Regions from separate parts of the Lelliottia sp. RD5 genome, predicted to be linked through region 4. Evidence: predicted binding sites of a transcription regulator. Region 4 holds the regulator's gene; each other region holds the start of a gene.

Region 1 (3,124 bases), on a different contig from region 4:
CTCAATGCTGTCTGGCAATATCTGCGCGCGTTTATCCTTATTTACGCTTGCCTCTATGCAGGCATTTTCGTCGCGTCTCTACTGCCTATCACCATTCCGGGCAGCATAATCGGCATGCTGATTATGTTTTTGCTACTGGCGCTACAAATTTTGCCGCCAAAGTGGGTCAACCCTGGATGCTTCGTGCTGATTCGTTATATGGCGCTGCTGTTCGTGCCGATCGGCGTGGGGGTGATGCAATATTACGATGTGCTGAAAGCCCAGTTTGGTCCGATTGTTGTCTCATGCGCCATCAGCACGCTGGTGGTGTTCCTTGTGGTGAGCTGGAGTTCGCATCTGGTGCATGGCGAACGTAAAGTGGTAGGGCAAAAAGGAAACCAAAAATGATGGCCAATATCTGGTGGTCACTGCCGTTAACGCTGGTGGTTTTCTTCGCTGCACGGAAACTGGCTGCCCGTTTTAAAATGCCGCTGCTCAATCCGCTGCTGGTAGCCATGGTGGTGATTATTCCCTTCCTGCTGATCGCCCACATTCCTTACGAGCGCTACTTTGCGGGCAGCAAAATTTTGAACGATCTGTTGCAGCCTGCGGTCGTTGCCCTGGCGTTTCCACTCTACGAGCAGCTTCACCAGATCCGGGCTCGCTGGAAATCCATCATCACGATCTGCCTGATTGGCAGCGTCGTCGCGATGGTGACAGGGACATCTGTTGCCCTGCTGATGGGCGCTTCGCCGCAAATCGCCGCCTCAATATTACCGAAATCCGTGACCACACCGATTGCGATGGCCGTGGGTGGCAGCATTGGTGGCATTCCCGCGATTAGCGCGATGTGTGTGATTTTTGTCGGTATTTTGGGTGCCGTATTCGGTCACTCGCTGCTGAATGTGATGCGCATTCGAACCAAAGCGGCACGTGGGCTGGCAATGGGAACCGCATCGCATGCGCTCGGCACTGCGCGTTGCGCGGAACTGGATTATCAGGAAGGCGCGTTTAGCTCGTTGGCCCTGGTGATCTGTGGGATCATGACGTCGCTCATTGCGCCGTTCTTATTCCCGATCATTCTGGCTGTGGTGGGCTAAAATTTGCGATGCGTCGCGCAATTTTCATTTTGATTTCATAAGTTGCATACATAATGAGAACTGGATCACATATAAAGCGGTAGTGGCTCCGTAAACTACCGATCCATTAACCTTTATGAGGCATTGCCATGCACCCACGTTTTCAATCTGCTTTCGCCCAGCTCGCCGAGAATTTGCAATCAGCCCTGGCTCCGGTTCTGGCGGATGAGCACTTCCCCGCCTTGCTGACGGCTGAGCAGGTCACGATGCTTAAACAGGCTACGGGACTCGACGAAGACGCGCTGGCTTTCGCACTGCTCCCGCTGGCCGCTGCCTGCGCAAGAGCCGACCTTTCCCACTTCAACGTTGGTGCCATCGCGCGCGGCGTGAGTGGCACATGGTATTTCGGCGGGAACATGGAGTTCCTGGGTGCGACGATGCAACAAACTGTCCACGCAGAGCAGAGCGCGATCAGTCACGCCTGGCTGCGCGGGGAACATGCCCTGAAAGCCATCACCGTTAACTACACCCCTTGCGGTCACTGTCGCCAGTTTATGAATGAGCTGAACAGCGGTCTGGAACTGCGCATCAACCTGCCGGGTCGTGAGCCACATACGCTCGGAGATTACCTGCCGGATGCTTTTGGTCCGAAAGACCTCGACATCAAAACGCTGCTGATGGATGAACAGAACCACGGCTATGCGTTAACGGGCGATGACCTGGCGCAGTCTGCCATTGCCGCCGCCAACAAAAGTCACGCGCCGTACAGCCAGTCACCGAGTGGTGTTGCGCTGGAGTGCCGTGATGGTCGTATTTTCTCTGGCAGTTATGCCGAGAACGCCGCATTCAACCCAACCCTGCCACCACTGCAAGGTGCCCTGAATTTGCTGAGCCTGAACGGCTATGATTACCCGGAAATTCAGCGCGCGATCCTCGCCGAAAAAGCCGACGCGCCGCTGATTCAGTGGGATGCCACCGCGGCCACCCTGAAAGCACTGGGCTGTTCTCATATCGACCGCACGCTCTTGGCGTAATCTTTCTTTGCGGGCAGAAATGCCCGCAAAACTGATGAAATTCCCCTCAATCAAATCGCAGTTTCTTGCGCTTCCCAGGCGGGTAAAGTAGCCTGAGTGAAATTTCACCCACGGACGAGTCATCTTCATGTTAAAGCGTGTGTTTTACAGCCTGTCTGTCCTGGTCGGCATACTGCTGTTGGCTGCGCTCGGCCTCGACCGCTGGATGAGCTGGAAAACCGCCCCCTATATTTTTGACGATTTACAGGATCTGCCTTATCGACAGGTTGGCGTGGTGCTGGGGACGGCAAAATATTATCGTACGGGCGTTATCAATCAATATTACCGCTACCGCATTCAGGGCGCGTTAAATGCCTACAACAGCGGCAAAGTGAATTACCTGCTGTTAAGCGGCGATAATGCGCAGCAAAGCTATAACGAGCCGATGACCATGCGCAAAGATTTGATTGCCGCAGGTGTCGATCCCGCGGATATCGTTCTGGATTACGCCGGTTTCCGTACGCTGGATTCTATTGTGCGTACCCGCAAAGTATTTGATACCAACGATTTCATTATCATCACGCAGCGTTTCCACTGCGAGCGCGCGCTCTTTATTGCGCTCCATATGGGCATTCAGGCCCAGTGCTACGCCGTACCGTCGCCAAAAGATATGCTCAGCGTCCGCGTTCGTGAGTTTGGCGCTCGCTTTGGCGCGCTCGCCGACCTGTATCTCTTCAAACGTGAACCACGCTTTTTAGGTCCGCTGGTTCCTATTCCGGAGCTGCACGAAGTGCCCGAAGGTGCGCAGGATTATCCGGCAGTCACACCCGAGCAACTTCTGGATCTACAGATAAAAGACAAAAAATAAGAAAACAAAAAAGCCCGCATCTCAGCGGGCTTTTTTTGGCTACGACTATTACTTTTTACGTGCGTATTTCAGTGAATCCAGGGCGACGGCGAAGATGATGATCGCGCCCTTGATGATGTACTGCCAGTAAGGGTTCACGCCGATATACGTCAGGCCGTAGTTGATTACGGTGAAGATGATAACAC
Region 2 (3,124 bases), on a different contig from region 4:
GCGGTGAGGCAGTGGTTGCGAGCCAGGACTGGCATCCTGCGGATCACGGCAGCTTTGCCAGTCAGCATAACGCGGAACCGTTTTCTCAAGGCGAACTCGACGGGCTGGCGCAAACGCTCTGGCCGGATCATTGCGTTCAGCAAACGGAAGGCGCACAGCTGCATCCGCTGCTCAATCAGCACGCCATTGATGCGGTGTTTCATAAAGGCGAAAATCCCTTAATCGACAGCTACAGCGCCTTTTTTGATAACGAACATCGCCAGCAAACTGCGCTGGATGAATGGCTGCGTCATCATGAGGTAGGCGAGCTGATTGTGATGGGGCTGGCGACGGATTACTGTGTAAAATACACCGTGCTGGATGCGCTAAAGCTCGGTTATCGGGTCAACGTTATTACCGATGGCTGTCGGGGCGTGAACCTTAACGCGCAGGATAGCGCGCTGGCGTTTATGGAGATGTCCACAGCTGGCGCGACGCTCTATACGCTGGCGGACTGGCAAGAGACCCAGGCTTAACGTTTAATCCGCGGTGTCGTAATACGAGATCGCTGTTTCATTTTTCTATGAGGTACGTCGTATGGCTTTTATCCCAAAAAATTATGCCCGGCTGGAAGTCGGTTATCGGGAAAAGGCGCTAAAACTCTTTCCATGGGTCTGCGGGCGCTGTTCACGTGAATTCGTCTATTCGAATTTGCGCGAGTTGACCGTGCATCATATCGATCACGATCACAGCAATAACCCGGAAGATGGCAGCAACTGGGAGATGTTGTGCCTGTACTGCCACGATCATGAGCATTCGAAATACACCGAAGTGGATCTGTACGGTTCAACGGTTGTGGCAGGAGAAGATGCGCAGAAGGACGTGGGTGAAGCGAAATACAATCCGTTTGCCAATCTAAAAGCGATGATTGACAAGAAATAACCCTGAATATCTCTCCCTCCCGTCATGTGTCGAAAACCATTCAGGAGGGAGGGATTGCCATATAGGCTGAGTCGCGCGAGGGATCAGGATTTAAAGGTCGCAATCGGTTTTGGCGTAATGCCAAAATCTTCTTTCAGCTCGCGCTTGCTTTTCATCACCATCTGACCCTGCGTGTCAATCGTCATGTGCTGAGCGTCATTGTTGTTGCGCGCCTGCCATAACATCACCAGTTGCAAACTGTTCTCTTTTTGCTCTGCCGTCAGCGCCACGCCGTCCGGCCATTTTCCTAATTCAACTGCCGTCACCAGACGCTGATAAACCTCTGGCGTCATACTGTTGATCATGTCATCGATATTCATGAAAAATCCGCTCTGAAGGAATAATTTGCTGAATCGTTTCTTCAGCCTTTGGTCTGGTCGCCATTTTCATCGTCTGAGAAGCTCATCGAAGCCGAATTGACGCAAAAACGCTCGCCCGTTGGCTGCGGGCCATCCGGGAACACATGCCCGAGGTGCGCATCACAGTTCCCACAGCGGATTTCGGTGCGCTGCATACCATGGCTGGAGTCGGTAAGGTAACGGATGGCTTCGTCACTCACCGGCTCGTAAAAGCTTGGCCATCCGCAGCCAGAATCGTATTTTGTTTGTGAGTTAAACAGCGGGGCATCGCACACCAGACAGTGATACACGCCATCCCGCTTATTGTGCAGTAAACGCCCGGTAAATGGGGGTTCGGTCCCGTGATTCTGCGTCACGTAGAACTGCATTTCAGTCAGATTTTTTTTCAGTTCATCAGGGTTATGTTGATTCGACATTGCTCATATCTCGCTGTTGAAACAGACACGTTTTACCGAGAATTCTAACAAAACATTAACACTGAAGTGTGAACTTTTGTTCTAAACTTATGCGTTGCGGTTCAGCAGTCAGCCAATTGTGATCTTTCTCACATATTTATCCTGATGGCCCTTTAAAATCCCGCGCGCAGCCCCCATGTGGTTGCTAGCTCAAAAGGAAAGTGAGGCGGTCAGTCGCACAAAGGTTATGCACAGGATTGATTTGTCGCAATGATTGACACGATTCCGCTTGACGCTGCGTAAGGTTTTTGTAATTTTACAGGCAACCTTTTATTCACTAACAAATAGCTGGTGGAATATATGACTATCAAAGTAGGTATCAACGGTTTTGGCCGTATCGGCCGTATTGTTTTCCGTGCTGCTCAGGAACGTTCTGACATCGAGATCGTTGCAATCAACGACCTGTTAGACGCTGAATACATGGCTTACATGCTGAAATACGACTCAACTCACGGTCGTTTTAACGGCACTGTAGAAGTCAAAGACGGCCACCTGGTTGTTAACGGCAAAACTATCCGTGTTACCGCAGAACGTGACCCGGCTAACCTGAAGTGGAACGAAGTTAACGTTGACGTTGTTGCTGAAGCAACGGGTCTGTTCCTGACCGACGAAACGGCGCGTAAACACATCACTGCGGGTGCGAAGAAAGTTGTTCTGACTGGTCCTTCCAAAGACAACACCCCGATGTTCGTTAAAGGCGCAAACTTCGAGAAGTATGCTGGCCAGGATATCGTTTCTAACGCATCTTGCACCACCAACTGCCTGGCTCCACTGGCTAAAGTTATCAACGACAACTTCGGTATCGTTGAAGGCCTGATGACCACTGTTCACGCAACTACCGCTACTCAGAAAACTGTTGATGGCCCGTCTCACAAAGACTGGCGCGGCGGCCGCGGCGCAGCTCAGAACATCATCCCTTCTTCTACCGGTGCTGCTAAAGCTGTAGGCGTTGTACTGCCAGAGCTGAACGGTAAAATCACGGGTATGGCATTCCGCGTTCCAACTCCAAACGTGTCTGTTGTTGACCTGACCGTTCGTCTGGAAAAAGCAGCGTCTTACGAAGAAATCAAGAAAGCAATCAAAGCGGCTGCTGAAGGCCCAATGAAAGGCGTTCTGGGTTACACCGAAGACGACGTTGTATCTACCGATTTCAACGGCGAAGTTTGCACTTCCGTGTTCGATGCTAAAGCAGGTATCGCACTGAACGACAACTTTGTGAAACTGGTTTCCTGGTACGACAACGAAACAGGTTACTCTAACAAAGTACTGGACCTGATCGCTCACATCTCCAAATAAGTTGAGATGAGAATCTGATCCAAAAAGGCGACTTCGGTCGCCTTTTTTATTGTC
Region 3 (3,124 bases), on a different contig from region 4:
CGCCAGAGTTTGCGCGGCAAAGGCTTCGTGCATATCGATGAGTGTTAAATCCGATAGCGCTAATCCGGCACGCTCCAGTGCCAGCGGTGTCGACCATGCTGGCCCCAACAGCATATCCTGCCACACGTCGATGGCGGTAAACGCATAGCTGCGCAGATACCCAAGTGGAACCAGACCCAGCTCTTTCGCCCGTGATTCGGTCATCAGGATAACCGCCGCCGCGCCGTCGGTCAGCGGGGTGCTGTTTGCCGCCGTGACGGTGCCATGTTTACGATCGAATGCCGGACGTAATTTTGCATAATCCGCCAGCGTTGAGGTGCCGCGAATATTATTATCTTCGGTGAGCGGTTCGCGAAATGGCGGGATATACGCCGTCATCACTTCGTCCCTGAGCTTGCCTTCTGACCAGGCCTGCGCAGCGCGCTGATGTGAACGATGCGCCAGGGCATCTTGCTGTTCGCGCGTGATACCGTACGTTTTTGCCATTTGCTCGGCGGTGTCGCCCATGCGCAGGCCCGTCGAATATTCCGCGACGGCAGGAGGAACAGGTGCGAGATCGCGTAAACGTAGTTGAGAGAAAAGTTTGAGGCGTTGCCCCATTGTGCGCGCTTTATTGACGTCCACCAGCACACGCGCCAGTTTCTTGCTGACGCCAATAGGCAAAACGGAAGAAGAGTCGGCGCCACCCGCAATACCGGCGCGAATGGTTCCCGTCATTAGACTTTCAGCGACGTTTGCCACCGCCTGAAAGCTGGTCGCACACGCGCGGCTGACGCTATACGCGTCGGTATGCACATTCATACCGGTGCCCAGCACAATTTCACGAGCGATATTCGGTGCTTCAGGCATCTGAACAACCTGGCCAAAAACCAGTTGCTCAATGACGTCAGGGGATATTTCGCTGCGAGCCAGCATCTCCCCCACCACCATTTTGCCCAAATCGACAGCCGGTATTCCATGAAATGCCGTCGCCTGGCGTGCAAATGGCGTACGCAATCCGCTGACAATGGCGATGCGATCGCCCTGGCGGGTGATAAGCGGTAATGCCTGACTCATAACACTCCCCTGTTAATGACAAAACGCATAAAGTGGTCTGACCTGATAACAGTCTTAACCATTTTTTTACATTCAGCCAATCAGGGAAACGAAAAAATGCGAGCTAAAACACAGAGAAGAAAAAGAAAACGCCCCTGAAGAACAGAGGCGTAAAAGACGGGATTAACGTAAGCCGAGCTGGAAAATCAATGTTTCTGCTTCGCAAGCAAAAATGAAATCGATATCCAGTTTCACACCACCTTCAACTTCGGTGAGCGTGGATTTGATTTCGCAAGGATCGGACTCCACGTCGCGAGCGCGCTTAGTCAATGCACTCAGCGTTTCTTCGGCGTCCGCACGTTTGCTAAACACGCGGCTGTAAGACGCGGTGCAATCCGTATTGTCCATGATGGTACCGACATCCATACAGCAGCAAACCGGGGTTTCATCAGCACTGCATTTACTCATAGCTCAAGTTCCTCTGGATTCGCGCACGGCGCGAGATAAACACGTTGTCGATATTTTACGCCCGAGCCGGTGGTCTCTCCAGTCGTTAATGGCGCAAAAGGCGATAAGTGAGCGATATCACACTAAAAAATGATCTAACGCAAAAATCACCCTTTTCAATGAGTGCGACGGGTCGCATTTTTGCCACGCAGATCCCGTTTCGATAAACATCTTTGAAAAACTTAATAAACAAACTTGCAACATTCCATCTGGTCAGACCTATACTCTCGCCACTGGTCTGATTTCTAAGTGTTACCACAGACCCTACACTCCGCGCTCCTGTTACTACGTGTAACAATTATTGAATAAAAAAAACTCAATGAGGTTATGGTCATGAGCCAGAAAACCCTGTTCAAAAAGACTGCGCTGGCAGTCGCAGTGGCAATCGTATCAACGTCCGCCTGGTCAGCGGGCTTCCAGCTCAACGAATTTTCTTCCTCTGGCCTTGGCCGTGCCTATTCTGGGGAAGGCGCAATTGCCGATGATGCAGGCAACGTGAGCCGTAACCCGGCGCTGATCACGATGTTTGATCGCCCAACCTTCTCTATAGGTGCGGTTTATATCGATCCTGATGTAAACGTCACTGGAAAATCTAGCCTGACAGGGCAAAGCGCGAATCAGGACAATATTGCTCCGGTAGCCTGGGTGCCTAACATGCACTTCGTGATGCCCATTAACGATCAGTTTGGCTGGGGTGCATCGGTCACGTCAAACTATGGTCTGGCAACCGAATTCAATGACAGCTATGGCGCAGGTATTTACGGCGGCAAAACCGATCTGACGACGATGAACCTGAACCTGAGCGGTGCATATCGTCTGGACAGTAACTGGAGCTTCGGCCTTGGCTTTGATGCCGTTTATGCCAAAGCGAAAATCGAACGCTACGCGGGCGATTTGGGTCCATTACTGGCTTCCCAACTCCCTCCTCCGTACAGGGATGGTATTAGCTCACCGAGCGACCAAATTGCATACCTGAAGGGTGACGAGTGGGGCTTTGGCTGGAATGCCGGCATTCTGTATGAGCTGGATAAAAACAACCGCTGGGGTCTGACTTACCGTTCAGAAGTTAAAATCGACTTCGAAGGCGACTATAAGAGCTCCATTAACCCGGCGCTTAACAGTATTTTCGCCAACATGGGGATGACTTCCCTGCCAACCGGTACCGGCGGAAGAACACAGAACGGTGCGCTTACTCTGAATCTGCCTGAAATGTGGGAAGTGTCCGGTTATAACCGCGTCGCGCCACAGTGGGCCGTTCACTATAGCCTGACTTACACCAGCTGGAGCCAGTTCCAGGAACTGAAAGCGACGGGCGACAACGGCCAGACGCTGTTCCAGAAAGACGAAAACTTCAAAGATGCTTATCGTATCGCGCTGGGTACAACCTACTACTACGATAAGAACTGGACCTTCCGTACGGGTATCGCGTTCGATGACAGCCCGGTGCCGGCCGACAAACGTTCTATCTCAATTCCGGATCAGGACCGCTTCTGGCTGAGCGCAGGTATGACTTATGCCTTCAACGACGATGCTTCTGTTGATGTGGGTGCATCCTACATGCATGGTCAGAACGTCAGCTTCA
Region 4 (3,124 bases):
CTGGTGGTGCCGGGCGGGAAGATGGGACTGGCGATGGAGCTGATCATGATGCCGCTGGTACAACGGCTGATGGAAGGCAAAAAGATCGAATGATCCTTTTCCCTCTCCTTGTGGGAGAGGGTCTGAATCTCGTCAACGCTTACGCGTCGATCACCTCGTAGGAGTGAGTGATTTTCACCGCTTTCTCCAGCATCAACGCCACCGAGCAGTACTTCTCCGCAGAAAGATCCACCGCACGGGAAACCGCGGCATCTTTCAACGCTTTGCCAGTCACAATGAAGTGCAGATTGATATGCGTAAACAGACGCGGTGCTTCTTCGCGACGCTCAGATGTCAGCTTCACTTCACAATCGGTGACGTCATGACGCCCTTTTTGCAGAATCGAGACGACGTCAATGGCGCTGCATCCGCCCGCCGCCATCAGCACCACTTCCATCGGGCTTGGCGCTTTATCGCCGGAGTTACCATCCATCAAAATCTGGTGTCCTGAAGCGGATTCGCCGAGGAACGTTAAACCTTCAACCCATTTCACACGCGCTTGCATTTTATTCACTCCGACGTTGCATTTTTCCGGACAGATTACCCGCGCGTTACAATTCTCGCAACGGAAGACGACCTGCGTCATGCTGAAGCGAGACACCAGGAGACACGCGGCAAAAGCTATGCTAAAACACTCTGGATGCTACAGTAATACATTGACGTTACACATGTATGCAGAGGACATCAAACATTACAGGCTGCAAACACTTATGACAGCCTAGTTCCCAGGTACGGGGAAGAATTCGATTGCAACCCCAGAGTCAGGATGCGATTTATGACTCTGGTGACAGCTTATAACAGAGGATAACAGCGCATGGTGCTTGGCAAACCGCAAACAGACCCGACTCTCGAATGGTTCTTGTCTCATTGCCATATTCATAAGTACCCATCGAAGAGCACGCTGATTCACCAGGGTGAAAAAGCGGAAACGTTGTATTACATCGTCAAAGGCTCGGTGGCAGTGCTTATTAAAGATGAAGAAGGAAAAGAGATGATCCTTTCTTATCTGAACCAGGGCGATTTCATCGGCGAACTGGGCCTGTTTGAAGAAGGCCAGGAACGTAGCGCCTGGGTACGTGCAAAATCAGCCTGTGAAGTGGCTGAAATCTCCTACAAAAAATTCCGTCAGTTGATTCAGGTTAACCCGGATATTCTGTTGCGCCTGTCTTCGCAGATGGCTCGCCGTCTGCAAATCACCTCCGAGAAAGTGGGTAACCTCGCCTTCCTGGATGTAACGGGTCGCATCGCGCAAACGCTGTTGAACCTGGCGAAACAGCCTGACGCTATGACCCACCCTGACGGCATGCAAATTAAAATTACCCGTCAGGAAATTGGTCAGATCGTGGGTTGCTCCCGTGAAACCGTTGGCCGTATCCTGAAAATGCTGGAAGATCAGAACCTGATCTCCGCCCACGGTAAAACCATCGTGGTTTACGGAACGCGTTAATTCCGGTCGAACGGCGTGCCATCGCAAGGTGTCACGCCGTTTTTGTCTCTGGCATCTATGTGGCGCAGGCTGATCTATCACCCGGAAGTTAACTACGCACTTCGGCAAACGCTGGTGTTATGTCTCCCCGTGGCCGTCGGTTTGATTCTGGGTCATCTGCAACACGGTCTGCTTTTTTCCCTCGTTCCTGCCTGCTGTAATATTGCCGGTCTCGATACCCCGCATAAACGCTTTTTCAAGCGCCTGATTATTGGCGGCTCGCTGTTTGCCGGATGCAGTCTCGCGGTACAGCTATTACTGGCGCGCGATATCCCCCTGCCGTTGATTTTGACCGTACTGGCACTCACGCTCGGCGTGACGGCGGAAATCAGTTCTCTGCATGCCCGCTTGCTTCCCGCCTCACTGATTGCATCGATCTTTACGCTCAGCCTCGCCGGGAATATGCCCGTCTGGGAACCGCTGCTGATCTACGCGTTTGGCACGCTGTGGTACGGATTATTCAACTGGTTCTGGTTCTGGATGTGGCGCGAGCAGCCGTTGCGCGAATCCTTAAGCCTGCTCTACGTTCAGCTCGCTGATTACTGCGAAGCAAAATACACCCTGCTGACGCAGCATACCGATCCGGAAAAGGCGCTGCCGCCGTTACTGACGCGTCAGCAAAAAGTGGTCGATTTAATCAGCCAGTGTTATCAGCAGCTACACATGCTGGCGGCCAATAAAAACCATGAATACAAACGGCTGCTGCGCACGTTTCAGGTAGGGCTGGATTTACAGGAACATATTTCCGTCAGCCTGCATCATCCACAGGAAGTGCAAAAGCTGGTGGAGCGCAGTCACGCCGAAGCGGTGATCCGCTGGAATGCCCAGACGGTCGCGGCGCGACTGCGCGTGCTGGCTGACGATATTCTCTATCACCGCTACCCCACGCGCTTTACCATGGATAAACAGTTGGGCGCGCTGGAGAAAATTGCCCGTCAGCATCCCGATAATCCGGTCGGACAGTTCTGCGCCTGGCACTTCAGCCGTATCGCACGCGTGCTGCGCACCCAGCGTCCGCTCTATTCCCGTGATCTGATGGCGGATAAGCAGAAACGTTTGCCGCTGCTGCCGGCGCTCAAAAGCTATCTGTCATTTAAATCCCCTGCTTTGCGTAATGCGGCGCGCATTAGCGTGATGCTCAGTATCGCCAGCCTGATGGGCGTGGCGCTGCATTTACCCAAGCCCTACTGGATTTTAATGACCGTGCTGTTCGTGACGCAGAACGGCTATGGCGCGACGCGGGTGCGGATCCTGCACCGGGCGGGCGGAACCCTTGCCGGTCTGGTGATTGCGGGCGTCACGCTGCACTTCCACGTCCCGGACGGTTACACCCTGGCGGGCATGCTGCTTATCACGCTGGTCAGCTATCTGTTTATCCGTAAAAACTACGGCTGGGCGATGGTCGGCTTTACGGTCACCGCGGTGTATACCCTGCAACTGCTTACCCTGAATGGCGAACAGTTTATTGTCGCCCGACTGGTGGATACGCTGATTGGCTGTCTGATTGCGTTTGGCGGTATGGTCTGGCTGTGGCCACAGTGGCAAAGCGGCCTGTTGCGCCAGAATGCGCATGATGCGCTCGAGGCCGACCAGCAGGCT

What was found. The regulator CRP, encoded in region 4, controls carbon source genes, mostly activating them, when cyclic AMP is high. The targets are predictions, from matches to a motif close to ATGTGANNNNNNTCACAT.
Region 1: a site for CRP is predicted at 1,133-1,150, ahead of cdd (cytidine deaminase). Genes of this name have one in related genera too.
Region 2: a site for CRP is predicted at 1,852-1,869, ahead of msrB (peptide-methionine (R)-S-oxide reductase MsrB). Genes of this name have one in related genera too.
Region 3: a site for CRP is predicted at 1,609-1,626, ahead of AC0LWE_RS11835 (YfcZ/YiiS family protein). Genes of this name have one in related genera too.

What each region holds. Positions count from the first base shown of each region.
Region 1 covers NZ_JBVYHQ010000003.1:333,357-336,480, reverse strand. The annotation lists gene AC0LWE_RS12530 (CidA/LrgA family protein) at 1-387, shown strand, start outside; gene AC0LWE_RS12525 (CidB/LrgB family autolysis modulator) at 384-1,079, shown strand; gene cdd (cytidine deaminase) at 1,208-2,092, shown strand; gene sanA (outer membrane permeability protein SanA) at 2,220-2,939, shown strand; gene mglC (galactose/methyl galactoside ABC transporter permease MglC) at 2,988-3,124, opposite strand, start outside.
Region 2 covers NZ_JBVYHQ010000001.1:926,187-929,310, forward strand. The annotation lists gene pncA (bifunctional nicotinamidase/pyrazinamidase) at 1-515, shown strand, start outside; gene yajD (HNH nuclease YajD) at 577-921, shown strand; gene AC0LWE_RS04665 (YeaC family protein) at 1,005-1,280, opposite strand; gene msrB (peptide-methionine (R)-S-oxide reductase MsrB) at 1,322-1,735, opposite strand; gene gapA (glyceraldehyde-3-phosphate dehydrogenase) at 2,075-3,070, shown strand.
Region 3 covers NZ_JBVYHQ010000003.1:178,275-181,398, reverse strand. The annotation lists gene fadI (acetyl-CoA C-acyltransferase FadI) at 1-1,056, opposite strand, end outside; gene AC0LWE_RS11835 (YfcZ/YiiS family protein) at 1,219-1,503, opposite strand; gene fadL (long-chain fatty acid transporter FadL) at 1,876-3,124, shown strand, end outside.
Region 4 covers NZ_JBVYHQ010000012.1:22,416-25,539, forward strand. The annotation lists gene AC0LWE_RS21615 (phosphoribulokinase) at 1-93, shown strand, start outside; gene AC0LWE_RS21620 (OsmC family protein) at 140-544, opposite strand; gene crp (cAMP-activated global transcriptional regulator CRP) at 854-1,486, shown strand; gene AC0LWE_RS21630 (YccS/YhfK family putative transporter) at 1,544-3,124, shown strand, end outside.